DNA from 3 places in the Cytobacillus sp. Hm23 genome. Region 1 is predicted to be linked to each of the others. Evidence: a T-box and tRNA genes for the amino acid it is inferred to sense, from the RefSeq annotation. Region 1 holds a T-box; the other regions hold tRNA genes.
The links. The T-box of region 1 lies ahead of serS (serine--tRNA ligase). A T-box ahead of a tRNA ligase gene usually reads a tRNA of that ligase, here a tRNA-Ser.
Positions count from the first base shown of each region.

Region 2: it has a tRNA-Ser gene. The T-box ahead of serS (serine--tRNA ligase) is inferred to sense a tRNA for this amino acid. The anticodon was not compared.
Region 3: it has a tRNA-Ser gene. The T-box ahead of serS (serine--tRNA ligase) is inferred to sense a tRNA for this amino acid. The anticodon was not compared.

Region 1 covers NZ_JBPXRQ010000069.1:1,261-14,146, forward strand. Annotated here, with positions in the region: gene guaB (IMP dehydrogenase) at 51-1,517, shown strand; gene ACSVDA_RS23700 (serine hydrolase) at 1,958-3,331, shown strand; gene pdxS (pyridoxal 5'-phosphate synthase lyase subunit PdxS) at 3,615-4,499, shown strand; gene pdxT (pyridoxal 5'-phosphate synthase glutaminase subunit PdxT) at 4,516-5,106, shown strand; T-box leader at 5,161-5,394, shown strand; gene serS (serine--tRNA ligase) at 5,494-6,768, shown strand; tRNA gene ACSVDA_RS23720 (tRNA-Ser) at 6,958-7,050, shown strand; gene ACSVDA_RS23725 (deoxynucleoside kinase) at 7,230-7,898, opposite strand; gene ACSVDA_RS23730 (deoxynucleoside kinase) at 7,876-8,535, opposite strand; gene tadA (tRNA adenosine(34) deaminase TadA) at 9,255-9,737, shown strand; RNA gene ffs (signal recognition particle sRNA large type) at 9,854-10,118, shown strand; gene dnaX (DNA polymerase III subunit gamma/tau) at 10,259-11,950, shown strand; gene ACSVDA_RS23750 (YbaB/EbfC family nucleoid-associated protein) at 11,979-12,302, shown strand; gene recR (recombination mediator RecR) at 12,518-12,886, shown strand, end outside.
Region 2 covers NZ_JBPXRQ010000040.1:35,895-40,761, reverse strand. Annotated here, with positions in the region: tRNA gene ACSVDA_RS19875 (tRNA-Pro) at 6-82, opposite strand; tRNA gene ACSVDA_RS19870 (tRNA-Arg) at 121-197, opposite strand; tRNA gene ACSVDA_RS19865 (tRNA-Leu) at 258-343, opposite strand; tRNA gene ACSVDA_RS19860 (tRNA-Leu) at 360-445, opposite strand; tRNA gene ACSVDA_RS19855 (tRNA-Lys) at 453-528, opposite strand; tRNA gene ACSVDA_RS19850 (tRNA-Gln) at 696-770, opposite strand; tRNA gene ACSVDA_RS19845 (tRNA-Asp) at 868-943, opposite strand; tRNA gene ACSVDA_RS19840 (tRNA-Val) at 961-1,036, opposite strand; tRNA gene ACSVDA_RS19835 (tRNA-Glu) at 1,141-1,212, opposite strand; tRNA gene ACSVDA_RS19830 (tRNA-Ser) at 1,230-1,320, opposite strand; tRNA gene ACSVDA_RS19825 (tRNA-Asn) at 1,322-1,396, opposite strand; gene ACSVDA_RS19820 (SprT family protein) at 1,508-1,966, opposite strand; gene cmpA (cortex morphogenetic protein CmpA) at 2,449-2,562, shown strand; gene ACSVDA_RS19810 (Tex family protein) at 2,585-4,747, opposite strand.
Region 3 covers NZ_JBPXRQ010000010.1:163,325-176,210, forward strand. Annotated here, with positions in the region: gene ACSVDA_RS08790 (TIGR00266 family protein) at 1-408, shown strand, start outside; gene ACSVDA_RS08795 (methyl-accepting chemotaxis protein) at 515-2,479, opposite strand; gene ACSVDA_RS08800 (glycogen/starch/alpha-glucan phosphorylase) at 2,805-5,213, opposite strand; gene glgA (glycogen synthase GlgA) at 5,203-6,657, opposite strand; gene ACSVDA_RS08810 (GlgC family sugar phosphate nucleotidyltransferase) at 6,654-7,679, opposite strand; gene ACSVDA_RS08815 (glucose-1-phosphate adenylyltransferase) at 7,765-8,889, opposite strand; gene glgB (1,4-alpha-glucan branching protein GlgB) at 8,840-10,804, opposite strand; tRNA gene ACSVDA_RS08825 (tRNA-Glu) at 11,348-11,419, opposite strand; tRNA gene ACSVDA_RS08830 (tRNA-Ser) at 11,437-11,527, opposite strand; tRNA gene ACSVDA_RS08835 (tRNA-Asn) at 11,530-11,604, opposite strand; tRNA gene ACSVDA_RS08840 (tRNA-Ile) at 11,609-11,685, opposite strand; tRNA gene ACSVDA_RS08845 (tRNA-Gly) at 11,697-11,770, opposite strand; tRNA gene ACSVDA_RS08850 (tRNA-His) at 11,798-11,873, opposite strand; tRNA gene ACSVDA_RS08855 (tRNA-Phe) at 11,942-12,017, opposite strand; tRNA gene ACSVDA_RS08860 (tRNA-Asp) at 12,175-12,250, opposite strand; tRNA gene ACSVDA_RS08865 (tRNA-Met) at 12,261-12,337, opposite strand; tRNA gene ACSVDA_RS08870 (tRNA-Ser) at 12,423-12,515, opposite strand; tRNA gene ACSVDA_RS08875 (tRNA-Ile) at 12,525-12,601, opposite strand; tRNA gene ACSVDA_RS08880 (tRNA-Met) at 12,611-12,687, opposite strand; tRNA gene ACSVDA_RS08885 (tRNA-Ala) at 12,714-12,789, opposite strand; tRNA gene ACSVDA_RS08890 (tRNA-Pro) at 12,804-12,880, opposite strand.

The DNA of each region.
Region 1 (12,886 bases):
GTTGATACTCTACTAATAATATTTTTTTCTATTAAAAGGGGGACTTGATGTTGTGGGAATCAAAATTTGTTAAAGAAGGTTTAACGTTTGATGATGTATTATTAGTTCCAGCTAGATCAGAAGTGTTACCTAGAGAAGTAAACTTACAAGTTCAGCTTACAAAAAAACTAACGTTGAACGTGCCAGTGATTAGTGCAGGAATGGATACAGTTACAGAAGCAGAAATGGCAATTGCTATGGCGCGCCAAGGTGGAATGGGTATTATTCATAAGAATATGTCAATTGAACAACAAGCTGAGCAAGTTGATAAGGTAAAACGATCTGAAAGTGGTGTTATTTCAGACCCGTTTTTTTTAACTCCTGAACATCAAGTGTATGATGCAGAACATTTAATGGGGAAATACCGTATTTCAGGTGTTCCGATCGTCAATAATAACGAGGAGCAAAAACTTGTAGGTATAATTACAAACCGTGATTTACGTTTTATCCAAGACTATTCTATGTTAATTTCTGATGTTATGACAAAGGAAGAACTGGTAACTGCTCCGGTTGGGACGACATTAGAAGAAGCTGAGAATATACTACAGCATCACAAAATTGAGAAATTACCTCTTGTAGATAATCTAGGAGTACTAAAAGGTTTAATTACGATCAAAGACATTGAAAAGGTCATTGAGTTTCCTAATTCAGCAAAAGATAAACAAGGGCGTTTATTGGTAGGGGCTGCTGTCGGGGTTACAGCTGACACATTGCTTCGTGTGGAAGCATTAGTGAAGGCAAGTGTGGATGTCATTGTTGTTGATACTGCCCACGGTCATTCAATAGGGGTGTTAGATACAGTTAAGAAGATTCGTGAAACTTATCCAGAATTAGATATTATTGCTGGAAATGTTGCAACAGCTGAGGCTACAAAGGACTTGATTGAAGCAGGTGCAAATGTAGTTAAAGTAGGAATAGGACCAGGTTCCATTTGTACAACTCGTGTAGTAGCTGGAGTTGGTGTACCACAAATTACTGCAATTTATGATTGTGCCACTGAAGCTAGAAAACACGATGTCGCGATTATTGCAGATGGTGGAATAAAATATTCAGGAGATATTGTTAAAGCTTTGGCTTCTGGTGGGCATGTGGTCATGTTAGGTAGTCTGCTTGCAGGTGTAACTGAAAGTCCAGGAGAGACAGAAATATTCCAAGGCCGTCGATTTAAAGTTTATCGTGGTATGGGATCTGTTGGAGCAATGGAAAAAGGTAGTAAAGATCGTTATTTCCAAGAAGATAATAAGAAGTTTGTTCCTGAGGGTATAGAAGGTCGTTTACCATACAAAGGTCCTTTAGCAGATACGGTATATCAGCTAATCGGTGGTATACGATCAGGAATGGGGTATTGTGGTGCACAAAATTTAGAAGCACTTCGAGAAAAATCTCAATTTATTCGGATGACTGGGGCAGGCTTAAGAGAAAGCCATCCGCATGATGTACAAATTACAAAAGAGTCCCCTAACTATTCAACGAGTTAACAAGGTTAGCAGTTAATAAATAAAGACAGTTTTCGCATTAATTGTTGCTTTTCGTACTAAAAACCAAATTCATGGCATCTTTTCTTCTGTACAACATTGACTAACGATGTTAAACCATTTTTTTGGTGCTAATTGGATAACAATAGCAACAAAGTTTATGAAAAGAGCCTAAATAAATTATACATGATCGTCAACCGAAGATAAAAAACTATATAAAAGGGCGCTTGGATGACATTCTAAGACAAAAGGAATTACAGATTGAATCGGTTAAAGCATATTCATTTACTAGCCAAGTTTGCATAAATTGTAAAACTGATGCAATGAGATGTGAATCAAGCTTTTAATAATTGTGTTTTATGATTGTCAATAGATAGTGTGTATAACACTATCTATTTTTTTTTAGTAGAATATGATACAATAACGTCTATGTAATGTTAATGATGGAGGGTTTTTTAGTGAAAAACAGATTTCAAAAAGGCTTAATTATAAGTCTTTTATCAATGATAATATTAATGACTTTTACGAATACATCTCAACGTGCGTACGCTCAAGAAGATCAATTAAATATAGAAGCTGATGCAGCGATAGTTGTAGAAGCCTCGACAGGTAAGATTTTATATCAAAAAAATATCGATACAATTCTAGGTATTGCAAGTATGACCAAAATGATGACAGAATATCTGTTATTAGAAGCTATTGATCAAGAAAAAGTAACATGGGATCAAAATTATAAAGTATCAGATTATGTATATAAAATATCTCAAGATACAAGCTTGTCAAATGTTCCTCTCGTTCAAGGAGGAGAATATACGGTAAAAGAGCTTTATGAAGCAATGGCAATATATTCAGCTAATGGTGCAACAATAGCTTTAGCTGAAGTAATTGCAAATACAGAAACAGAATTTGTTAAGATGATGAATGCTAAAGCGAAAGAACTTGGCTTGAAGGATTACAAGTTTGTTAATTCTACAGGTCTTAATAATAATAGTCTTTATGATATGCATCCTGAAGGTACAAGTAAAAGCGATGAAAATTTAATGTCTGCTAGAACGACAGCAACACTAGCTTACAAGTTATTTAATGATTTCCCAGAAATTATTAAAACAGCAAGTATTTCTAAAAAAGTGTTCCGAGAAGAGGGAGAATATCCTATTCAGATGGCTAATTGGAACTGGATGCTTCCAGGGTTAGTTTATGAATACGAAGGGGTAGACGGAATAAAAACAGGATTTACTGATTTAGCCGGCTATTGCTTTACTAGTACTGCAGAAAGAGATGGCATGCGTTATATCACTGTTGTTATGAACGCGAAATCAAACGGGAAATCCATGGCAGAAGCTAGATTTATTGAAACTGAAAAACTTTTAGATTTTGCATTCTCTAACTTTAAAATGCAAGAACTCTATCCTGAAGGTTTTCAAATTAAAAAGGAAGCTATTGTTCCTGTTGTAAAGGGTAAAGAAAAAGAGATTGAAGTATATACAGATAAGCCAATCAAGACAGTAATTAAAAATGGTGAAGAAGAACTGTTCGAGCCTGTATTTAATATTAGTGAAGAAGTATTAACAGAAGACGGTGCGCTAACTGCTCCTATTAAAAAAGGTGATGTAGTAGGGACGATGACTGTTTCATACGAAGGTGACAATGGTTATGGTTTTTTAACCTCAGAAGGTGAAAAAACTTTGCAAACAGAAATCATCACGAAAGCAGCTGTAGAAAAAACAAACTGGTTTGTATTAATGACTAGGGGAATTGGTGGCTTTTTCTCAGATGTATGGACAAGTGTATCTGAAACAGTAAAAGGTTGGTTTTAACCATATTTATAACACATATAAAATGATGATTGGCTCCCTTGATGGGAGCCTTCTTTTAAAGAATGAAGGGTGTAGTATATTGAATTTGAAAATGACCTTTAACTTCAGCTAACGACCGAAGTTAAAAGCATATTCAAATGAAATTATTCCAATCCACGCTGTGGATGAATAAGGTGTTTACGATTTTCTTAATAAAAATGAAAATTTACTATTAGGATTTTCTAGTTTTTTAATGTAAAATAATACACAATGGATTAATAATGGCTCAAGGAGGACAACATTAATGGTTAATACAGGTACTGATCGCGTAAAACGTGGTATGGCAGAGATGCAAAAAGGTGGCGTTATCATGGACGTGGTAAACGCTGAGCAAGCGAAGATAGCGGAAGAAGCTGGAGCTGTGGCAGTTATGGCTTTGGAGAGAGTTCCTGCTGATATAAGAGCTGCTGGTGGAGTAGCAAGAATGGCAGACCCAACAATAGTTGAAGAGGTAATGAATGCTGTTTCGATTCCAGTTATGGCGAAGGCGCGTATCGGCCATATTGTTGAAGCACGTATACTTGAATCTTTAGGTGTAGACTATATTGATGAAAGTGAAGTTCTTACACCTGCAGATGAAGAGTATCATTTAAATAAAAGAGAATATACTGTGCCTTTTGTATGTGGGTGCCGTGATTTAGGAGAAGCGACTCGACGTATTGCCGAAGGTGCTTCAATGCTTCGTACAAAAGGAGAGCCTGGTACAGGGAATATCGTTGAAGCTGTACGTCATATGCGTAAGGTAAATGCTCAAATTAGAAAAGTTTCTAGTATGAGTGTAGATGAATTAATGACAGAAGCAAAAAATTTAGGAGCACCTTATGAGCTTCTTTTACAAATAAAAAATGAAGGTAGATTGCCAGTCGTTAACTTTGCTGCTGGTGGAATCGCAACACCTGCGGATGCCGCGTTAATGATGCAATTAGGGTCTGATGGAGTATTTGTTGGTTCGGGTATATTTAAATCAGAAAATCCAGCTAAGTTTGCACGTGCAATTGTTGAAGCAACAACCCACTTTGAAGACTATGAGTTAATTGCTAGTCTTTCTAAAGGTTTAGGTACAGCGATGAAAGGGATTGAAATTTCATCAATCTTACCAGAGCATCGTATGCAAGAACGTGGATGGTAATTAAGGAGTAGTATATATGGTGAAAATAGGTGTTTTAGGCCTTCAAGGAGCAGTGCGTGAGCATGTTTGGGCTATAGAAGCTGCAGGTGCAGAAGCTGTTGTGATAAAAAGGGTTGAGCAATTAAATGAAGTTGAGGGGTTAGTTTTACCTGGGGGCGAAAGTACAACGATGCGTCGTTTAATTGATAAATATAGTTTTATGGAACCACTAAGAGAATTCGCTTCGGCAGGTAAACCTATGTTTGGGACATGTGCTGGTTTAATTTTGCTAGCTAAAGAAATTGTTGGCTACAAGGAAGCCCACGTTGGGGTTATGGATATGACCGTAGAAAGAAACTCTTTTGGTCGCCAAAGAGAAAGTTTTGAAGCAAAGCTTTCAATATCTCACGTAGCCGATGATTTTATTGCTGTATTTATCCGCGCTCCTCATATCGTCTCAGTAGGAGAGGATGTTGAGGTATTAGCAAAGCATAATAACAGAATTGTAGCAGCTAGGCAGGACCAGTTTCTAGGATGTTCCTTTCACCCAGAATTAACAGAGGATTATCGGTTAATGAGTTATTTTGTTAGTATGGTTGAAGAAGCGAAAGAAAAAAATTATGTATAAAACAGTTGCAAGTTCAAAATACTTATAGTAAATTATGTATACCAATTTAAAAATGATGAAGCAACGACAGGAAATAGTAACAAGAATCTTTTTCTGAAAGAGAGTCGGTGGTTGGTGCGAACCGATGGGGAAGACTTGTGAATCCATCCTAGAGCAAAAATACTGAACAAACCTATTTTAAGGGTAGTAAGTATTTTCGGTAAAGTACCGTTATTTATTTGAAGTGAAAGATAATGATGTCATTGTCTTTAACTAGGGTGGCAACGCGGGTTAACTCTCGTCCCTTCTTATAGGGATGGGAGTTTTTTGTTTTTTTTAGGCCCTTTTCGCAAGCTTTGTCGATTGTTGCTGAATGAAAACAGCTATTACATTAAAGGAGGGGTAACAATGTTAGATTTAAAAGTATTAAGAGGAAATTTTGAAGAGATTAAAGAAAAACTAACGTTTCGAGGCGAAGATTTAACAGATTTAGGACGTTTTGAGGAACTTGATCAAAATCGTCGTGAATTAATCGTAAAAACTGAGGAATTAAAAAGTAAAAGAAATGAAGCTTCTCAACAAGTCGCAATGCTTAAACGTGAGAAAAAAGATGCAGATCATTTAATAACTGAAATGAGACAAGTCGGAGAGCATATAAAAGAGCTTGATGTTGAACTCCGTAAGGTTGAGGAGACTTTACAACAATTATTATTATCTATACCTAATATTCCACATGAGAGTGTCCCAGTTGGTGAAACTGAGGATGACAATGTAGAGGTACGTCAATGGGGGCAAGTTCCTCAATTTACTTATGAGCCCAAACCCCATTGGGAAATAGCTGACGGTCTAAATATTTTAGACTTTGAACGTGCTAGTAAAGTAACTGGTAGCCGGTTTGTATTTTATAAAGGTTTAGGGGCAAGGCTTGAGAGAGCTTTAATGAATTTTATGCTAGACCTACACGTTGAAGAGCATGGATATGAGGAGTTATTGACGCCATATTTAGTGAATCGCGCTAGTATGACAGGAACTGGTCAGCTTCCTAAGTTTGAAGAGGATGCTTTTTTAATTGATAGTGAAGACTATTTCTTAATTCCTACTGCGGAAGTACCCGTTACTAATTTATATAGAGATGAAATATTGTCTGGTGAACAACTCCCTATCAATTATGCAGCGTATAGTTCATGCTTCCGTTCTGAGGCTGGATCAGCTGGTAGAGATACAAGAGGGCTTATTCGGCAGCATCAATTCAACAAGGTAGAACTTGTGAAATTTGTTAAACCAGAGCATTCATATGAAGAATTAGAAAAAATAACTAGTCATGCTGAAAAAGTGCTACAATTACTTGGTTTACCATACCGTGTGATGAGTATGTGCACAGCAGATCTTGGCTTTACAGCTGCGAAAAAGTATGATATTGAAGTATGGCTGCCGAGCTATGGAACATTCCGTGAAATTTCATCTTGTAGTAATTTCGAGGCATTTCAAGCTCGTCGTGCAAACATTAGATTCCGCCGTGATAAAAAAGGAAAACCAGAGCATGTTCATACGTTAAATGGATCTGGGTTAGCTATTGGACGTACAGTTTCTGCAATACTAGAGAATTATCAACAACAAGACGGAACAGTCATTATTCCAGAGGTATTACGTCCTTATATGAGAAATAAAGAGGTAATTGGCTAGTAACTACGGTGGGGAAATAAGTTTATTGTAAGGAAGAAACGGTACATTTAATGTAAGTGAGCAAATTGTTTATTACTAAAACAATAGTAAGTAGAATAAATAGAGGAGAGTGAAAACTCTCCTCAAAAAAGTTTTTAATTTATATTGACAGGCTTGATTATCATATGGTATATTAATTCTTGTCGATACGGAGGAATACCCAAGTCCGGCTGAAGGGATCGGTCTTGAAAACCGACAGGGGTGTCAAAGCCCGCGGGGGTTCGAATCCCTCTTCCTCCGCCATAATTTTGATTACAATTATCAAGCGCATAATATAATTGGAGATCTGTTGAATTCGTTACACATGTAACGAATTTTTTAGTATAATTTTTGAATTGTGATCGTCATTACGGCAACGCCCCTCATAATTCATACGTAATTACATATAAAAAACGAGCAATCCATTGCTCGTTTTTTTGTTGCTATTTAGTTAACACCCTTGAATGTTTTATAAACGTTGATATTCGTTCAATAATAGGCTCAATTGACTGCTTGTTTGAAATGATGTCATAATCATTGATATTAATGCGTAAAACTGGACACGCATTAAAATTGTTTATCCAATTTTCATATCGTTCGTGCATTTCTTTCCAATACTCAATAGGTGTTTGTTGTTCCATTGGTCGACCACGCTCTTGTATCCGAGAAATAATATCATCTAAGCTTCCTTCAAGGTAGATTAACAAGTCAGGATGCGGGAAATAAGGTGTCATCACCATTGCTTCAAAAAGGTTTGTATATGTTTCATAGTCTACAGCAGACATTGTTCCTTTTTCGTAATGCATATTTGCAAAAATACCTGTATCTTCGTAAATAGAACGGTCTTGTATAAATCCTCCACCGTATTCAAATATTTTCTTCTGTTCTTTAAAACGTTCTGCTAAAAAATAAATTTGCAAGTGAAAGCTCCACTTATTAAAATCACTATAAAATTTATCTAAATAAGGGTTTGAATCAACCTTTTCAAAGGATGTACGGAATTGTAAAGCGTTAGCTAACGAATTTGTCATCGTTGATTTACCTACACCCACTGTACCTGCTATTGTAATAACAGCATCATTTGGTATTTCATATTTTTCTCGCAAATTCATTGAATTCTGCTCCTTTTAGTAAAGTCTGTTGTAGTATGTTAAGAATCATTTCTAAATCATTTTGATTTTGGACGAAGTCGAGTTGATCACCATTAAAGCGGAGAACTGGAATTGTAGGATTTTCACGTTCAAATTGTTCCATTGCTTGTTCGTAATCACTACATAATTGTTCTAAATAGCTAGGCTCAATATTTTTTTCAATGTCTCTACCACGCATATTAATTCTATTAAGTAATGTATCTAAACTTGCATGTAAGTAAATAACTACATTTGGAGTAGGCAAATCCGCAGTTAAGATATTGTATACTTGAATATATTTAGTAAGTTGGTGATGTTTCAGCGTGCGTTCAGCAAAGATTAAGTTCTTGAAAATATGATAATCAGATACTACTGCTTTATTTTTTCTTATATACTTTTGTTCAATGTCTTCAAGTTGTTTGTACCGATTACAAAGAAAGAACATTTCCAACTGAAAGCTCCACTCGTCAATATCTTCATAAAATTTCCCTAAAAAAGGATTCTCATCAACGATTTCTTTTAATAAATGGATGTTAAAATGATTTTCAATTGCTTTTGCGAGTGAAGTTTTCCCGACACCGATCGGGCCCTCTACTGTTATAAAAGGTGTTTGTTTCATTAAGTTGTCCCCCTCTTAAAAGGTAAAGAAAATCCTGCTTTGAATTCGAGTTATATTCATGTACGAGGTTTGAAATATTAAGCTTCTATCATGTAGGGAGAAGATTAAAATGCATATGCATTTTGAATAACAACCAAACGTACGATCAAAAAACTGACAAATTGTATTTTATCACAGTGAATCATTTCACGGTGTGACAATCTGAAAGAAATTGTTGGGAAATAAAAATAATTATATTAGCTTTTGGATATTATCATTGGTAAATTATATATGAAAGGAACGAAAGAGACTACTGTTTAATGTAACATATATTATTTATTTAAAGCTCTTTTCGTAAACCATGTTGTTATACTAAAATGGGAAGTATGAAGTGTTTTAAAGGAGCTCAATAAATATAAATAGAAAAAATGCCTCGCACACTAGATATATACGTGCTTAATAATAGAATGAAAAGCAAAAATTAATTCGAAAACAGCCCTTATAATGGAAGTTCTCTTAAAGTACTTAATTTTAAGATGACTTACCTGTATCGCTTGTTGAATTTATTTGTTTAGTTATTTGGACTATGAGTCCCTAGATATTAAGTACAGCACCAATCCTCTCAAAGCAATTCGTTTCATAATAACGCCCGAAGGAAAAAGGTGAATTCGAGCGAATAGATGTACCACTTTTCGGGAAGGCCCATAGCCTTTGCCCACTATATGACAAGGAGATAAAGAATGGATAAAGACGAATATTACATGCGCCTTGCTCTTAATGAAGCAAAGAAAGCTGAACAAATAAATGAGGTTCCTATTGGTGCTGTAATTGTGAAAGATAATGAAATTATTGCTTCCGCATTTAATTTACGTGAAAGAGAACAAAGATCATTAGCCCATGCCGAATTACTTGCAATTGACGAAGCATGTAAAAGTATAGGATCTTGGAGACTAGAAAATACGACGTTATATGTTACGCTAGAACCATGTCCGATGTGTGCTGGAGCCATTGTTTTGTCAAGAATTCAAAGGGTAGTTTATGGTGCCAAAGATCCAAAGGGAGGTTGTGCTGGAACAATCATGAATCTTTTAGACGAGAAAAGGTTCAACCATCAAGTAGAAGTTGAAAGAGGAATATTGGAGAAAGAATGTGGTTCTATCTTAACAACTTTTTTTAATAATATACGAAAAAGGAATAAAGAGAAAAAAATGAAAGAAAGTTAACAAAAAAACAATTTTCATATAATTTACAGTGTGTATTTCATTGCAATTTTTCGCTAAAGGCTTTATACTAATAATTGCGTTGGTAACAATGCATATAATATTTGGTTTCAATTTTGCCGTGCTAAGCGGGGAGGTAGCGGTGCCCTATACTCGCAATCCGCTCTAGCGAGGCCGAATCCCTTCTTGCGGTTAGTCCATTTTAGGGTCTGACTTAAGTAAGTGGTGTTGACGTCTGGGTCCCACGCAATGGGAATCCGTGAACCCTGTCAGGTCCGGAAGGAAGCAGCAGTAAGCGGAAGCTCTCATGTGCCGTGGGGTTGCCTAGACCGAGCTAACTGCTTAAGTAACGCCTAGGATGACTAATCAAGGGAAGGTGCACGGCAGTTATTATACAAATAAAACTCACTCTCTAAGAGTGAGTTTTTTGTATAATTAAATAAAAAGATTTATCTTTCACTTTGAAAATGATTAATTAAGTAAGGTATAATGAATAAGATAAAAATGTGAAGGGGGGCGTGTTTTTGAGTTACCAAGCTTTATATCGTGTTTGGAGACCACAACAATTTCATGATGTAGTTGGTCAGGACCACGTTACGAAAACACTTCAAAATGCACTGCTCCAGCAAAAATTTTCACATGCGTATCTTTTTTCTGGCCCTCGCGGTACCGGAAAAACAACTATTGCAAAAATTATAGCTAAAGCAGTAAATTGTCAAAAAGCCCCTATTGCAGACCCGTGTAATGAATGCAGTAGTTGTCGCGGCATATCAGATGGATCAATTTCTGATGTTATTGAAATTGATGCAGCATCTAATAACGGAGTAGATGAAATTAGAGATATAAGAGATAAGGTGAAGTATGTACCGAGTGCAGTTAGATATAAAGTGTACATTATTGATGAAGTGCATATGTTATCTATAGGTGCATTCAATGCGTTATTGAAAACTTTGGAAGAACCGCCAGAGCACGTTATTTTTATTTTAGCTACAACAGAGCCTCACAAAATACCATTAACTATTATTTCGAGGTGTCAAAGGTTTGATTTAAAAAGAATATCACCACAAACAATTACCTTTAGGTTGAAAACTATTCTTCAAAATCAACAGGTGATTGTGAAAGATGATGCGTTACACGCAATTGCAAGAGTAGCAGAAGGTGGAATGCGGGATGCATTAAGTTTGTTAGATCAAGCATTATCTTTTAGTGGGGAAGAAGTTCAGCTGGATGACGTGCTAACGATTACAGGATCTGTTTCGCAGTCTTTTATCGCTGATATCGTTGCCGCCTTAAAAGATAGAGATGTATCCAAAGGGCTTAAATCGCTAGATTCGTTAATGAATCAAGGTAAAGATCCAATGAGGTTTGTTGAAGATGTAATCATGTACTTTCGTGATATGCTACTATATAAAACAGCCCCAAATCTGGAAAATGTTCTTGAACGAATAACAATTGATGACCAATTTAAGCAACTGGCTGACAATTTTAGGTCTTCTGAAATTTACACGATGATTGATCGATTAAATAAAAGCCAACAAGACATGAAGTGGACAAATCATCCTCGCATATTTTTAGAGGTAACGATAGTAAAGCTCTGCCAACTTGAAGAGCCTAAGGCGATAACGCAATTGCCGGAAATTGATTCATTAATGTCAAAAATAGAACAGCTAGAATCAGAGCTAAACCAAATAAAAGTTAGTTCTCAACATACTCATGCACAACAAACAGATTCATCACAAGAAAAGCGATCACAAAAAGGAACAAGAAAAAGCGGCTACAAAACACCGACTGGTCGCATTCAGGAAATTTTGAATAATGCTACTAAACAAGACCTCCAATTAATTAAAAGTCGTTGGGGCGATATGTTAGACTTGTTAAGAAAACAAAATAAGGTTTCTCATGCAGCTTTATTAAATGATAGTGAACCTGTCGCTGCCTCAAATGATGCCTTTGTGTTAAAATTCAAATACGAAATCCATTGTAAAATGGTCGCGGAAAATAATAATAATATTCGTGATAATGTTGATGGTATATTAATTGAGATGGTCGGAAAGCGTTTTGAATTGGTTGGTGTCCCAGAAGAAAAATGGTCAGAAATCAGAGAAGAGTATATTCGTGGTCAAAGAGATGAAGAAGATAATGAAAATGAAGAGGACTTACTTGTTACAGAGGCTAAAAAACTAGTTGGTGATCATCTCATTGAGATGAAAGAATAGATAGAATTATATAAGGAGGAATACAATAATGCGTGGAATGGGAAATATGCAAAAAATGATGAAACAAATGCAAAAAATGCAAAAGGATATGCAAAAAGCTCAAGAAGAACTAGGTGAAAAGACGATTGAAGGAACAGCTGGTGGAGGGATGGTAACAGTTACTGTTAATGGCCATAAAGAGGTCATCGATGTGGTAATTAAAGAAGAGGTTGTAGACCCTGAAGACATTGAAATGCTTCAAGATCTTGTACTTGCTGCAACAAATGAAGCCTTAAAGAAAGTAGAAGAGATGACTAATGATACGATGGGACAATTCACTAAAGGATTGAACTTACCAGGTGGAATGTTCTAGAGAGATTAATTTTCCGATTATTAAACGGTGAAAATTACCTTTTAATAATCGGATTTACTACTTGTTGGGATAAATAGGACGCTAACAATGATTGAAATTGACTTGCTACAATCCCGTTACCAAATTAGTAGAACCGCACCTTCTTGACAACTCGTCATATGGTTATTGTATATAAACTGGCGCTTTGCGCTTTTTCTTATCTGGGAGGTTATCCTATGCATTATCCTGAACCAATATCAAAACTAATCGATAGTTTTATGAAACTGCCAGGGATAGGTCCAAAAACGGCCGTTCGTCTGGCTTTTTTTGTGTTAAATATGAAAGAAGATGTTGTGCTTGACTTTGCTAAAGCTTTAGTCAACGCCAAAAGAAATTTAACGTATTGCTCTAAGTGTGGCCATATTACTGACCAAGATCCATGTTATATATGTGAAGATGAGCGCCGCGATCGAAGTGTTATTTGTGTACTTCAAGACCCAAAAGATGTAATCGCAATGGAAAAAATGAAAGAATACAATGGATTGTACCATGTTTTGCATGGAGCTATATCACCTATGGATGGTATTGGACCAGAAGATATAAAA
Region 2 (4,867 bases), on a different contig from region 1:
TATAATGGTCGGGAAGACAGGATTTGAACCTGCGACCCCATGGTCCCAAACCATGTGCTCTACCAAGCTGAGCTACTTCCCGTATCATGGGATTGGAGTCAAATTTCGTTTGAAATTAACTGGCGCGCCCGAAAGGAGTCGAACCCATAACCTTCTGATCCGTAGTCAGACGCTCTATCCAATTGAGCTACGGGCGCTAATTAAATCAGCAACTTTTATATAATAACACCATTCAAATATAATTGCAAGTGTTTTTTTGGTGCGGTCGAGAGGACTCGAACCTCCACGGGGTCTCCCCCACTAGGCCCTCAACCTAGCGCGTCTGCCATTCCGCCACGACCGCATAAAAAAATAATCATTGGTGCGGGTGAAGGGACTTGAACCCCCACGTCACAAGGACACTAGATCCTAAGTCTAGCGCGTCTGCCAATTCCGCCACACCCGCGTATATATGGTGAGCCATGGAGGACTCGAACCTCCGACCCTCTGATTAAAAGTCAGATGCTCTACCAACTGAGCTAATGGCTCGTAAACATAAAAGTAAAACTAAAAGATTTTTTTAAAAAAACTAGACACCCAAATCCCTACATGTATACTCATGATGTTTTCGATTTGTGCGCAGTGGTTTTGCTCCGACGAATACTCGGCCGTGCTCTACCAACTGAGCTAATGCCTAATAACATAAAAATTAACAATGGCTGGGCTAGCTGGATTCGAACCAGCGCATGACGGAGTCAAAGTCCGTTGCCTTACCGCTTGGCTATAGCCCAATAATATTTAGATATATTGTTATGGATCTTTGTAATTGAGATCTCCATAAGTAGTATGCTTAATTCTTGTTATTACATACGTAGAACAGTATATAGCTGGCGGTCCCGACGGGAATCGAACCCGCGATCTCCTGCGTGACAGGCAGGCATGTTAACCGCTACACCACGGGACCTAATAATTTATAATAAATGGTGGAGGATGACGGGATCGAACCGCCGACCCCTTGCTTGTAAGGCAAGTGCTCTCCCAGCTGAGCTAATCCTCCCTATGATGATAGCGAAACTTCACTCATCATGAGTTAAGAAATGGGAGGCGAGTATTTAATATGCGTTTGCACATTAAACTTCCTCACATCCCATAAATAATATATGACCCGTACGGGATTCGAACCCGTGTTACCGCCGTGAAAGGGCGGTGTCTTAACCACTTGACCAACGGGCCTAGAAACAACTGGTCACTGGCGGAGAAGGAGGGATTTGAACCCTCGCGCCGCTTACGCGACCTACACCCTTAGCAGGGGCGCCTCTTCAGCCACTTGAGTACTTCTCCTTGGCTCCACAGGCAGGATTCGAACCTGCGACCGATCGGTTAACAGCCGATAGCTCTACCACTGAGCTACTGTGGAATAAATGTCAACTCTTCATATTATATTCAGCTATACAATCGTTGTCAAGACTATGATAGGCTATTATCTGTCATCTTACATCAGCGACGCTTTTATAATTTATCACGATTTCTATTTTAAGTCAAGCAATCTTATTTTCCCTCTACATTGACCACATACATATTTATTCATATCCATTCTTTTTTTTCGCATATATTGTTTTTGACACTTTATGCATTCATAAATATATTCATATTTCTTGTTTTTTGTAGCAGCCTGAATAGGTTTACAGAACCTCGGAGCGTTAACTAATGTAAGAAGTTGTTTAAAATCTCTATCCCTATGCTTATACCCCTTACCTTCAATATGAAGATGGTAATGACATAGCTCATGTTTAATTACATCGATCAAATCACTTATCCCATGTTCTTGATAATACTTTACATTCAATTCAATGTTATGAGATTTTAGCAAATATCTCCCACCAGTAGTTCGTAGCCTATTATTAAATACGGCCTTATGTCTAAATGGCTTACCAAAGGATAACCGGGATACTTCTTCTACTAAATCCTGAAGTTGACGATCGTCCATTACTATTCCTCCTTATTCTCAACAATAAGTTCACCAATTACTTAGAAAATGAAACCTAACAAGCTATTATTGCATAAAATAAATACTACACATACAAATTCGTTTCATCTACAATCTAAACTATTTTCTTGTTGCTTTTCGTAATATGGACTAAACACGAATATAATTTTCGTTCGTCTTAAGACTATAAAAACCATATCATACACATATGAAAAGTATCTTTAACAATGGCGACCTCATAAAGTCTCCATCTAGCGCTGTTCCATTTAATAGGCTCTTTTCGTAAACATTGTTGCTATTTTTAATAAAAACGGACAGTATGAAAAGTCTTATGAACTCTAAATAATTGTAAAAGTTGAAAAGATGCCACGGCCGCTATGTTTATACGTGCTTATATATTAGAACAAAAAACAACAATCAATACGAAAACAGCCATTTAATATAAGAAGAAAACATCATCTAAAATTAAGGAGGGTATAGTTATGCCAACTTGGTTTAAAAACCAAATACAAAAGGCTTATTATGAAAAAAACTCCTATCAAATTAGGCTTCTTAACCAATGCTGGTTTTTTTACAGAAAAAACACTACTAATTAAATAGCAGTGTTTTATACATTTATTAATTTGCACCTAACATCGTTAAGGAAACTCTTCCTTTCTTCTCATCAACATCATCAACCCATACTGTTACAACATCACCAACAGCCACAACATCCAGTGGATGCTTAACAAACCGGTTACTTAGCTTTGAAATATGAACTAGGCCATCTTGCTTAACTCCAATATCAACAAACGCGCCAAAGTCTACTACATTACGAATTGTCCCTTGTAATTCCATACCTTTTTCTAAATCTTCTAGTTGCAATACGTCTTTCTTTAATAATGGCGTTGGCAAATCATCTCTAGGATCTCTTTCTGGACGTTTAAGAGCTTCAACAATATCCTTCAACGTTAATTTACCAACACTTAATTCTACTGACATCTCATCTATTGATACATTACCCATCGCTTGAATTAATTCACCTGACCCTATTTGGTCAATTGTTAATCCAAGCCTCTCAAGTAACAACCTTGTTATTTCATAACTTTCGGGGTGAATACTCGTCCGATCCAAAGGTGAGTCACCATCATTAATACGAAGAAAACCAATACATTGCTCATACGTTTTTGAACCAAGGCGCGGAATGTTCTTCAGTTCAGATCTATTACTAAATTTCCCACTCTCCTCTCTTTGCTTCACAATATTCTTTGCAACAGTTTTTGATAAACCTGCTACATATTGAAGAAGTGAAGGGGAGGCAGTGTTTACATTAACACCTACTTGGTTTACAACTGTTTCTACAATAAAAGTTAAAGAATCGTTTAGCTTTTTCTGAGATACATCATGCTGGTATTGGCCTACACCTACTGATTTAGGGTCGATTTTCACAAGTTCAGCTAAAGGATCCTGCAAACGCCTTGCGATAGAAATGGCACTTCTCTCTTCTACTTGTAATTCTGGAAATTCCTCTCTTGCTAAATCGGAAGCGGAATAAACACTAGCTCCAGCCTCATTGACAATTAAATAGTATATGTCTGAATTAGTTTCCTTTATGGTCTCGGCGATAAATTGCTCGGTTTCTCTTGACGCAGTACCGTTCCCAATTGCAATCATCTCTACGTCGAACTTTATTAAAGTAGAAATGACTTTATCCTTTGCTTCAGTTATTTTTTTCGCTGGAGGATGTGGATAGATGACATCAATATGCAACACTTTTCCTGTCTCATCTACAACAGTTAATTTACACCCTGTTCGATATGCAGGGTCAACACCTAACACAACCTTGCCTTTTAACGGGGGTTGCAGTAGCAGGTTTCTTAAATTCTCTGAAAAAATATGTATCGCTTGGTCTTCTGCTTTATCAGTAAGCTCTTTGCGGATTTCCCTTTCAATAGAAGGTTGAATTAACCTTTTGTAACTATCCTCAATCGCTTCAGTTACATATACGTTAACAGAAGAGTCTGTTTGTTTTATGACAGAATTAAGTACATAACTTAAAATTTGTTCTATCGGTGGCTTAATTGAAATACGCAGAACTTCTTCCTTTTCACCCCTGTTCATAGCGAGTACACGATGGGGAACAATTTTATTAATTAACTCCCCAAACTCATAATACATTTCAAATACCTTTTTTTCATCAGCAGCTTCATCTTTTACAGAAGATTCAACTCTACCTTTTTGTAATGTTTCTTTACGAATCCATTGCCTAATAGTTGCGTCCTCTGATATCCATTCTGCAATAATATCTTTTGCACCTTGTAATACTTCTTCAACAGAAACTAGCTCTTTCTCTTTCGATATGAATTGTTGCGCATAGTCTTCAACATTTACATTTTTCGGAAAATCCATTATCCACTTTGCAAAAGGCTCCAAACCTTTTTCCTTAGCAACCGTTGCTTTTGTACGCCTTTTCTGCTTGTATGGACGATATAAATCTTCTACTTGCTGCAGCTTTGTCGTCTCTTCTATTTTTCTTTTCAGTTCTTCACTAAGCTTCCCCTGTTCACTTATTAAGCGAATAACTTCCTCTTTACGCGACTCGAGATTTTGTAAATATGTCCATTTCTCTTGAATAGCTCGAATTTGAACCTCATCCAAAGCATTAGTAAGCTCTTTACGATATCGTGCAATAAATGGCACCGTATTACCTTCATTCAGCAATGAAATAACATTATTAATTTGTTTAGTTGAAATTTTTAGTTCACTAGCTATTGAATTCATTAATATTGAGTGCTTTTCCATCGTATATTCCACAGTCAATGCGATACCCCCTACAATGATCATAAAATTATAAAAATATTCTAAATTTCTTATCTAAAATATAAGTAGAACTCATCCATATAATAAATACCTAGATAAGAA
Region 3 (12,886 bases), on a different contig from region 1:
GTTGAATTCCAGCGCAAGCTTGGTGCAGGATTCTTTGGGGGCGAAGGCTTTATAATGCAAAAACTAGAGGGAGATGGAATGGCATTCTTACATGCTGGTGGTACGATCCATCGTCGCGAGCTTCAGCCTGGGGAGATGTTGCGTATTGATACTGGCTGTTTAGTTGCCATGACAAAAGAAGTAGATTATGATATTGAGTTTGTTGGAAAAGTAAAAACAGCTTTTTTTGGTGGTGAAGGCTTATTCTTTGCTACTGTCAGAGGTCCAGGCACGGTATGGGTACAATCATTGCCATTTAGTCGCTTGGCTGATCGTATTTTTGCTAGTGCCCCTCAAACTCCAGGTAAAACAACAGGAGAAGGTAGCATTTTAGGCGGTTTAGGTAACTTCCTTGACGGAGATAACTAATAAGCACAATCTGTCAAAATTATATATAAAATATCAGGGTGACTCGGCAAGCTACCATACTTTAGCGCTTGCCAGTCATCCAAGTCACATAAAATATACTCCTTTCCTATACTTTAAATCTGCTAATCCTATCTGTTAATTCTTCACTTGACTCTAATAAATCTTCTGCTACTTTTGTAACCGAATTAAATGCTATTGTTTGCTCATCAGTTGAAGCACTCACTTCTTCACATGCAGCAACTGCCTGTTGTGACATTGCAGCAATATTTTCAATCGATTGCGAAACTTCTTGACGATGATTATGAATATTCATCATATCTTCTTGCACATCATCTATTGAGCTCTTTAATTGACTTACAATTCTTGAAGTTGTATTAAACGCTTGTTCAGTATCATTCACGACTAGAGCTTGTTCTTTATAATATCTTTTTGTATTCGCCATTTCATTTACAGTTCGCTTCGATTCTAATTGAATACTTTGAATTGTTCTTCGAACCTGATCAGTAGCAACAGTAGATTGTTCTGCTAATTTCCGAACCTCATTTGCTACTACTGCAAATCCTTTACCATGTTCCCCAGCTCTTGCAGCCTCAATACTTGCATTTAAAGACAATAAATTTGTTTGTTCAGAAAAGTCATTAATAGCTTTCATAACAGATTCAATTTCAGTTATTTTTTGTTCTAAATTAACGATAATTTCATCAACTGTATTAAAATTCGCTTCAGTCTTTGAAAAAATAGTTTTTAATTCTTCAATTTTCTCAAATCCATTTTCATTGGCGTTCTCGGCATCAACCGATAGCAATGACATCTTATCAGTAAGAGACGTAACATTCTTTATTTGAGAAGATAATACACCCATTAATTGATTGGATTTCTCTATATCCTCCGCTGAACGTGCTGTACCAACTGCAATTTCATTTATCGCTTTGGCAATTTCTTCGCTTGAAGCATTTGTTTCTTCTGAGACAGCACTTAATCCCTGAACCGATTCAAATACATGGTCGTTAGATTGTTCAATAGCTATAATTAAGTGGTGCATATTTTTAACCATGTCATTAAAGTGAATAGTCAAATCACCTATTTCATCTTTTGTTTTTTGTTGTGCCTTTACAGTTAAATCCCCAGCTGTCACCTTCATTACATCTTTCTTCAAATGTATGAGTGGATTTAAAATACGATTTGTTACAATATAAATGATAATTAAAGATATCACTACAGCTGTCAATGAAATAACCATAATCCAACTACGCAATTTATTTGAACTGGCCATTAAATCTTTATATGTATAAGACGTCCCAAGTTTCCAACCCGTTTGGTCAACTGTTTCAAATGCAAGTACCTTCTCTTCACCTTTGAAATCATAATGAAAAAAACCCTGTTCATTATCTCCGTACATCTTGTCTATAAAATCAAGATCAGATAAGTTGTTCCCTCTCTCTGTCGGATGCACAACGGCATTTTTACTTTTATCAAGTATAAAAGGGTAACCGTTATTCGTTAGATCAATATTTTGCATAACTGATTCTAATTGTTCAAGCTTAAGATCTGTAGCAATGACTCCTTTAAACTCGTTGTCAATTACGATTGCTTTTGACACTGTGACTACATATTCACCGTCTTCACTAAGGTAAGGTTCTGTCCATACAGCCTTATCCTGGGATTGCTCTGCTAACGTATACCAAGGTCTATCAAGTACACTAAAGTCCTCGTCTAAATCTACTACTGGTGGCTGGATTTTCAATGTGTCATTTCGAGCAGCAACATAAATTAAATACGCATCGGAATAAAGATCTAAGTAATTATTAAATCTGTCCAAAATAATAGGGTCTAATTCCTTTATGTCATTTTTATCGTCAGATAACATAGCTAATACATATGTCTCAAAGTCTTTTTCTCTACTAATCTCTTCAATGCTAATCGCATATTTCTCAACAAATGAATCTACGTAGTTATTTATTTGCTCCACAAGGTTTTCAGCCTGAGTTTTGACGTCTTTTTCAATTTGTTGCTCCGTTTGATATTGCAAAAACAAAGCAACGAATAATAACGTACCTATCATTAATAGCATAAATAACACTAGAAGCTTCCTCTTAATTGATGTAAACAATCTCTATTTCACCATCCTGCTGTATAATTTTTGTTTTTTTTCCACACCTTTCAAAGTTTAACATAATTCATTATGTACACAAACATTAAATTACACTATACCCATAGAAATAATATATTTAACCTATGTAAGCTTTACTTTTTGGGTAAGCAGGTTCAGAATCACTCCCACCTAATTGCAAAACCCCGCCTAAAGAGGCGGGGTTTGAACTCTGTAAAAAAATTCAAAAGAGAGTGGCTTTCAAATGATCGTTCACCACCCTTAATATGAACATATAAATATTAGATCAGTTTTTTTCTAATAAACCAGCAGTTATTTTCCAAACGCTGTCTGCATATTGTTGTATCGTTCTATCGCTAGAAAAATAGCCAGAATGTGCAATATTTATAGCACTCTTTTTTAACCATTCGTCCCTAATTTGATAGGAAACTCCTATCTTCTCCTGTGTACAAACATAAGAATCAAAGTCTCGAAGAACAAAATAATGGTCATTTTGCATAAGTAAAGAGTCATAAATGACCTCAAACTCATCTAACACATGTGGGAAAAAACCATTTATTAATTGATTAATTATTTGTTTAATTCGTTCGTCATGATGGTAGTATTCAGTAGATTGATAACCTCCATGTTCATAGTATTGGATGACTTCGTTTGCCGAAAGGCCGAATGTAAACATATTTTCTTGACCAATCCGCTCATTCATTTCTACATTAGCTCCATCAAGTGTTCCAATCGTAATAGCACCATTCATCATAAATTTCATATTTCCTGTTCCAGAGGCTTCCTTACTCGCTGTCGATATTTGTTCACTAACATCTGTAGCAGGAAAGATCTCTTCAGCAAGTGAAACCTTATAATTTTCTAAAAAAACTACCTTTATCATGTCGTTTATATCCGGATCATTATTTACAATGTCGGCAACTGAATTTATTAATTTAATTATTTTTTTTGCATAAAAATATCCTGGTGATGCTTTTGCACCAAAGATAAAAGTTCTTGGGAAAACAATGAAACTTCTATCTTCTTTAAGCCTGTTATATAAGTACATAATGTGTAGTACATTTAACAATTGCCTCTTATATGCATGAAGTCTCTTAACTTGAACGTCAAATATAGAATGTGTATCAACGACAAGGCCAGTTTGATCCTTTATCCTGCGCGCTAGTATTTTTTTTCTATCCTGTTTCACATGATACAACTGTTTCTGAAAGATTGAGTCCTCGCAATATTTTTGGACTTCAATTAGTTTTTCAGGTTCTGAAATCCATGAATCTCCTATTGTTTCATTTAATAGCATTGTTAGCTGGGGGTTTGCCTTTAATAACCATCTTCTATGCGCTATGCCATTTGTTTTGTTATTAAATTTATCGGTAAAAACATCATGAAATAACTTCATTTCTCGCTTCTTTAATATTTCAGAATGCAATTTAGCTACCCCATTTACACTATGGCTGCCTACAATAGCGAGATGTGCCATCTTTACAACATCATGAGCAATAATAGCCATACTTTCGATTCGTTCCCAGTCATTAGGATACCTTTGCCACAAGTCTCTACAAAAGCGCTCGTTAATTTCTTCAACTATCATATAAATTCTCGGAAGAAGTGGTTGAAAAATGTCAATTGGCCATTTCTCCAGTGCTTCTGTTAATGTTGTATGATTCGTATATGAAATTGTATTTGTAGTTATATTCCATGCTTCATCCCAGTTCATACGCTCCTCATCAAGTAAAATCCTCATTAATTCAGGAATAGCTAATACAGGATGAGTATCGTTAATATGAATAGAAATATGTTCGTGAAAATCTCTTAAACTACTGTGATTAAGCTTATATGAACGAACAATACTTTGTAGACTAGAAGATACTAGAAAGTACTGCTGTTTTAGCCTTAGTAACTTTCCTTCAACATGGGTATCATCTGGATATAAAAATTCAGAAATTGCTTCAGTTTCACTTTTATAATCCATCATATTTTTACGAACAGCATGAGGAGACACTTCCGCGCTCCAAATTCGAAGCGTATTAACTGAATGTAAGCCGTAACCTATAATTGGTATATCGTATGGCACAGCCATCACTATTTCCGTTTCAACATGTCGAAATGATAAATAATTATTTTTATTAGTTGTTTCAACCTCACCCCAAAACCGGACCTCTACTGCTTCATCTGGTCTCCGAACCTCCCAAACGTTTCCATGTCGCAACCATTGTTCAGGTAGTTCCACTTGATATCCATCAACTATTTTTTGATCAAACAACCCATGCTTATATCTAATACCAAATCCATGTCCCGGAAGATTTAAAGAAGCTAATGAATCGAGAAAACATGCTGCAAGACGTCCTAATCCTCCGTTACCTAGACCAGCATCTGCTTCACTTTCCTCAATTTCAGTTAGACTAATACCAAGTTCCGCTAATCCTTCCTCAACAACTTCTCTAATTTCTAAATTAATTAAATTATTACCAAGTAATCTTCCTAGTAAAAATTCAATTGATAAATAATATACCTGTTTATTTTCATTCAGGCGGTTTCTTTCATTTGTTTCGATCCATTTAGTACTTATATGTTCTCTTACCATATTTCCTAGCGTAAAATACTGATCGCGTATAGTAGAATAACGAAACCCCTTTCCATATAAGGTCTCATACTTTTTGATAAACGCTTCTTTGAACGTCTCCTTGTTAGAGAACACGATTACCACTCCGAGTCATCAAATCAGCATACAGCTGATTGTATTTAAAAGCTGATTGTGCCCAACTAAAATCACGATTCATCACTTCTATAATCAGCTTATTCCACAAATTAGTTTTATGATAATAGGATAATGCCCTTCTAATTGTATACAGCATATCGTGAGCATTATAATTGGTAAATGTAAAACCATTTCCAGTCATTGTCTCTTCATTAAATGATTCAACCGTATCATTTAAGCCACCTGTTTCTCTTACAATAGGAATAACACCGTATCTCATTGCTATTAATTGACCTAATCCACACGGTTCAAATAAGGAAGGCATGAGGAAAAGATCTGCTCCTGCATATATCATCCTGGCTAACTCTTCGTGAAAACCGATGTATGCTTTACACTTTTCTGGATAATGATTTACCATTTCATTAAAGAATGATTCATATCGATGTTCTCCAGACCCAATGACAATCAATTGTATATCCTCTTGCATAAGTTCATGGAAAATATTAATAAGTAAATCAATACCTTTTTGTTGGGTTAACCTTGTTACCATTGCAATAATTGGTGTTTTTTTACTAATTGGTAATGAAAAATGTTCTTGTAGATGTTGTTTATTCAATACTTTTGAATCTATAGAGGTTCTATCGAAATTCTTAGTAATATATGGGTCATTTTTGGGGTTATACGATTGATCATCTATGCCATTTAGTATTCCAACGAGCGACTGTTTTCTATCTCTAAGAACCCCATCTAATTTCTCACCATAATAAGGTGTCTGAACTTCATGTTTGTATGTGGGACTTACCGTTGTAACAACATTTGAAGTAACTATGCCTGCTTTCATAAAGTTTACATTCCCATAAAACTCCAGACTAGTTGATGCAAATGATTGTTCATTTAAACCGAATAATTCTGGTAAAATTTCTTTCGGATATACACCTTGATACTGAAGGTTATGAATAGTAAAAACAGTTTTTATTTTTTCATAAAAGGGTACTTTACTATACTTTTCTTTTAACAAATAACTAATCATTCCGGTATGCCAATCATGAGCATGTATGACATCTGGCTTAAAGTCTAAGACGGGTAACGATGCTAATACTGCCTGGCAAAAAAATGAAAAACGTTCACCATCATCATAATGACCATATAAGATAAAATCACGTTTAAAATAATATTCATTATCGATAAAATAAAATGTGACTCCATCTTGCTCTAATGACTCAATTCCACAATACTGCTGTCTCCAACCGACTTGAACAGTTATATTCGCTTCTTTTTTCATTTTATCTCTATACTGGACAGGAATCGTTCCGTATTTTGGTAAGATCACTCTAATATCTGTACCGAGTTGTTTAAGTTCTTTCGGTAACGCTCCTGCTACATCACCTAGTCCGCCTGTTTTTGCAAATGGTACACATTCTGAAACAGCAAATAAAACTTTCATGTATTCATCAACGCTCCTTGAATTGTTCCCTTTGGAACTATATATGGTGTCGTGTAATCACCTGTAAGTATGACATTATTTTCTACTTTAACATCTTTATCTAAAATGACACCGTTTAATACACAATTTTCACCTATTTGACTCTTTTGCATAATAATACTGTCTTTTACTACTGTCCCTTTACTTATGTTAACCGAACGAAAGATGATACTATTTTCAACTTCACCTTCAATTTTACATCCATTTGCAATAAATGAATTTTTTATCATCGAGCCATTCATATATTTTGTAGGGGGTTCATCTTTCACTTTAGTATAAATGGGATTAATTTGGTTAAATAACTCTTTCCACACTTGAGGTTTTAATAATTCTAGACTATGTGTATAGTAATCTTTTATGGTGTTTATTTTTGCAACATATCCCTCATATTCATATCTACATATTTGTAAATGATGTGAAGGGTCTAATACCACGTCTTGAATCGTCGTATATCCAAACTTTTCATAGTTAGTTATTAAGTCAAACAATAGAGAAAAATTAAAGATGTACATACCCATAGGTTTGCCGTTATGTGCAATTTCAGTAATATCACATTGTGATTCTATATGTTGTTGTAAAATAGCTTGATAGTCAATATTGCAAACTGTATAACAATTTGAGATTAATACGTATTGCTGTTTGCTTCGAAGAAAATAATCGATGTTGTTCTTATACTGCCGGAAAACATTGAATTCCTCACTCTGTGAACCAATCGCAGAAGGAAAAAAGAATAATCCATCCCTTTTACGATTTAAATCCCACTGCTGGCCATATTCAATATGATCCATAAGTGAACGATATTGATCTTTCGGAAAAATAGCGACACTAGTAATTCCAGAGTTCACCATATTGGAAAGTACAAAATCAATTAATCTATATCTCCCAGCAAATGGGATTGCAGGTACTGATCGATTGATAGTTAGTTGTTGTATAGAGTCAAAGCTTTGTGTTGCATCAATGATCCCAAGCATCGTTTGATTCATTTATTCGCCATCCTTTCCTTGTTCATTTATGAACAAACATATGTGAAATAAGTAATATAATTTTCATATGTTCTTATAATGCAGATTATTCCTCACTAACCAAAATGATTTCATCACTTTCTTCCTTTTTACGTATAATCATGTCATCACATATATTAACTCCTGAAGAAATAATGGCGTTATCTATATAAGCATTTTTACCAATAGTCGCACCAGGCATAATAACGGCATTTTTAACAACTGCTCCCTCCATAATATGTACACCTTGGAAGAGAACAGATTGATCAATCTCTCCTTCTACGATACACCCTTCACATACAATGGACTCTCTTATGTCTCCAGTTGGGGCTATATATTGTGGAGGATGATTAGGATTTACTGAATAAATTCGCCATGAATGATCATATATATTTAAGTCTGTATCATTGTGTAATAAGTCCATATTGGCTTCCCATAAACTATTAACAGTACCCACATCTTTCCAATAGCCTTGAAAAGGATAAGCGGTTAATTTTTTTTGTTCATCGAGTAATAAAGGAATAATATCTTTGCCGAAATCATGCGTTGATTCAGGATTAAGTTCATCTCTTTCTAATACATCAAGTAAAATAGATGTATTAAAAATATAAATCCCCATTGAAGCAAGGTTGTTTTTAGGATTTGCTGGTTTCTCTTCAAAATCAGTAATATTCATGCTTTCGTCGGTATTCATAATGCCAAAGCGGCTTGCTTCTTCCCACGGTACTTCGATGACAGAAATAGATACGTCTGCCTGTTTTTGAATATGATAATCAAGCATATACGCATAATCCATTTTATAAATATGATCTCCAGACAAAATAAGTACATATTCAGGGTTATATTGTTTAATGTAATTAATATTTTGGTATATTGCTGAAGATGTCCCCGTATACCATTTCATACCTGCTTCCGCAATGTACGGAGGTAATAAAGTTACGCCACCATTTTTTCGATCAAGATCCCAAGCACTACCTATACCAATGTAATCATGTAATTCTAATGGCTGATATTGAGTAAGAATTCCAACAGTATCAATTCCTGAATTTGTACAATTACTTAACGCAAAGTCAATAATTCGATATTTACCTCCGAATGGCACTGCTGGTTTAGCTATCTCTTTTGTTAATGACCGTAATCGGCTACCTTTTCCTCCTGCCAAGATCATTGCTATGCATTTTTTTTTGCCCATCAGTTCTCTTCCTCTCCTTTCTTTTTTTAATAGGACGTATAATCGATATTCCTAATGGAGGAATTGTAACTGCTAAGTGATATGGCTTCCCATGATATGTTCCTTCGTTACTAATTATTTTTTTGCTATTTCTATTTCCAGCACCTCCAAAATCCATTTCGTCACTATTTAGAATTTCCCGATATTCACCTTTGCCCGGAACACCAACTATATAATCATGGTAAACTGTAGCAGTGAAATTACACACGATAATTAAAAAGTCCTCTTCATTTTTTCCTTTTCTAATAAATGAAAATATTGATTGCTCATGATTGTTTACATCAATCCATTCGAAACCATCATGAGTATCATCAATTTCATATAAAGCTTTATTTCTTTTATAAATTTTAAGTAACTCTTTAACATATGCATGAAGTTTTTGATGCATGACAAAATCTTGCAAGTTCCAATCTAATTGTTCTTGATCTTTCCATTCATCAAATTGACCAAATTCTCCACCCATAAATAACAATTTCTTTCCAGGGTGTGCTATTAAATAGCCGTATAAAAGGCGAAGCTGGGCAAATTTCTGCCAATAGTCACCAGGCATTTTACTTAACAATGATTTCTTACCATGAACAACCTCGTCATGCGATAGTGGTAATACAAATTTCTCTGAAAATGCATATAGAAGTGAGAACGTTACTTTGTCATGTAAATATTGCCGGTCACTGAATTCAGCCTTCATGTAAGTCAAGATATCATTCATCCAACCCATATTCCATTTGTAACTAAATCCTAACCCTCCTGCCGGTACACTTTCTGTTACTTGTGGGAAGTCAGTGGAATCCTCCGCAATCATTAATGTTTCCGGTGCATAAAAGGAAATAACTTCATTGATTTTTTGTAAAAATGATATGGCTCCTTTATTTAGATGTTGATGTCCATTCGTACTAGGCCAATAAATCATATTAGCTACAGCATCAACTCTAAAGCCATCGATATGAAAATACTCAATCCAAAAAAGGGCATTCGAAATTAGAAAGCTTTGAACTTCTGGTTTGCCTAAATCAAAGTTAGCGGTTCCCCAAACTGGATTTTCTCGATCTTGTAGATTTTCATATTCATATGTCGGCTGCCCATCAAACATATATAATCCATGATTATCTTTGCAGAAATGACCTGGAACCCAATCTAGAATAACGCCAATTCCTTGTTGATGGCATAGATCTATAAACTTCATTAACTCACGTGGAGATCCATATCTACTCGTAGCTGAAAAATATCCTACCCCTTGATAGCCCCAAGAAATATCCAATGGATGTTCAATAAGTGGTAACAATTCTATATGTGTATAGCCATTTTCTACAACATACGGAATTAACAACTCCGCTAATTCATTATATGAATAATGGCTCCCATCAGCTTTCTTTTTCCAAGATCCAAAATGTAACTCATAAATAAAAACAGGTTTAGATTGTACGTTCTTTTGTTTTCGATTTTGCCATTTTTTATCTCTCCACTTATAAGAACCCATATTGTAAACAATTGACCCTGTTTGAGGCCTTTCTTCAGAGTAAAATGCATAAGGATCTGATTTTAGTATTTTTTGATTAGAAGGTGTGATAATTTCATACTTGTAAATCTCACCCGCTAAATTAACAGGCGTAAAAAGATGCCAAACTCCCTCATCATTTATTTTCTCAAGCTCATAGTTTTTCCCATTCCAATCATTAAAAGTCCCTACTACACTTACGCTCTTAGCATGTGGTGCCCATACACAAAATCGTGTTCCTTCAATGTCGTCACCCTTTTGACAAATATGTGCACCAAATAGCATATGACTTTGGAATAAAGAGCCCTCATGAAATAAATGCAAATCAAAATCTGTTGGTGGCGCGCTTACTGTCAATGTATTTCCCCTCTTTTCAAAAATATAGTTTTCATTAATATTTATTATTCACGAATAAAATAATAATTCCTTTTAAAATAATTCGTATTTTTATTACATCATTCTACATAATATGTCATAAAAGCTCATATCATAGTTAAAAAACGAATAATGTAAGCGCATACAATTAGAATGTTCATTTAAAATAAAAAGATATTTAATTTATTCGGTATTTTTTAAAAAAGGCAATTACATTTGCATATGAGGAATAACTATACAATATTATCTATATTTAAGGGTATATCATTACACAGGTAATGTTCATTTTGTTAAAGCACTTAAAATATCGATTCATTTCGGAGCTACTTCAGCCTTGCAACAAACACTATGATTCGTATAATTAAGTAATACGAATTAACATTTTAAGTCTACCTTATAGAATGAGCAAAAGGGAGCTACAGTAAGAGGAGTAAAAATGATAAAGCAAAACTTACGAGGCAAACCTATCTACCGGTCCGCCCTTCATAATTTAGTCATGCCAAGCACACCACAAAAAAGACACTGCATTTTATGCAGTGTCTAAATGGATGACCCGTACGGGATTCGAACCCGTGTTACCGCCGTGAAAGGGCGGTGTCTTAACCACTTGACCAACGGGCCATGAAATATTATCAAACTGGCGGAGAAGGAGGGATTTGAACCCTCGCGCCGCTTACGCGACCTACACCCTTAGCAGGGGCGCCTCTTCAGCCACTTGAGTACTTCTCCAATGGCTCCACAGGCAGGATTCGAACCTGCGACCGATCGGTTAACAGCCGATAGCTCTACCACTGAGCTACTGTGGAATAATGGTGGGCCTAAATGGACTCGAACCATCGACCTCACGCTTATCAGGCGTGCGCTCTAACCAGCTGAGCTATAGGCCCATTATTTAAAATGGAGCGGGTGATGAGAATCGAACTCACGACATCAGCTTGGAAGGCTGAGGTTTTACCACTAAACTACACCCGCATATTCATAAGGTATTTAATTTTTAAATGGGGCGACTGATGGGAATCGAACCCACGAATGTCGGAGCCACAATCCGATGCGTTAACCACTTCGCCACAACCGCCATAGTATATATGTCAATTTACCAACTGAAGATTGACGGGTAGAGATAATATACTCTTAACCTATAGATGGTGGCTCGGGACGGAATCGAACCGCCGACACAAGGATTTTCAGTCCTTTGCTCTACCGACTGAGCTACCGAGCCAAACAATAAAAAAATTGAACTTTCTAAATAGATATAACACTTTGCTCGTCGCATCTCTTTGCAAGACATTGCTCCTCGCAGAACTACATTGAAGTATCTCAAGATGTTTACGTTCTGCTCTACCGACTGAGCTACCGAGCCAATTTTTTATCAATAATGGCGGTCCCGACGGGAATCGAACCCGCGATCTCCTGCGTGACAGGCAGGCATGTTAACCGCTACACCACGGGACCACATTTTTTTTGGTTGCGGGGACAGGATTTGAACCTGCGACCTTCGGGTTATGAGCCCGACGAGCTACCAGACTGCTCCACCCCGCGATAATAGTAAATTTTAATTTTCTCAATGTGCATTTCTCACTGTCTCTTCTTGATGTTTATCAATCAGTTATTAAGAAAATAAAAATGGCGGAGGAAGAGGGATTCGAACCCCCGCGGGCTTTGACACCCCTGTCGGTTTTCAAGACCGATCCCTTCAGCCGGACTTGGGTATTCCTCCAACATTGTATGGTGGACCTTGTAGGACTCGAACCTACGACCGGACGGTTATGAGCCGTCTGCTCTAACCAGCTGAGCTAAAGGTCCTTGTTTACTTGGTAGCGGCGGAGGGGATCGAACCCCCGACCTCACGGGTATGAACCGTACGCTCTAGCCAGCTGAGCTACACCGCCAAGTTAATTTACAAATGATATTTTATTGGTGGAGCCTAGCGGGATCGAACCGCTGACCTCCTGCGTGCAAGGCAGGCGCTCTCCCAGCTGAGCTAAGGCCCCATGATTTTTATAAGTGGTCGGGAAGACAGGATTCGAACCTGCGACCCCATGGTCCCAAACCATGTGCTCTACCAAGCTGAGCTACTTCCCGTTATTT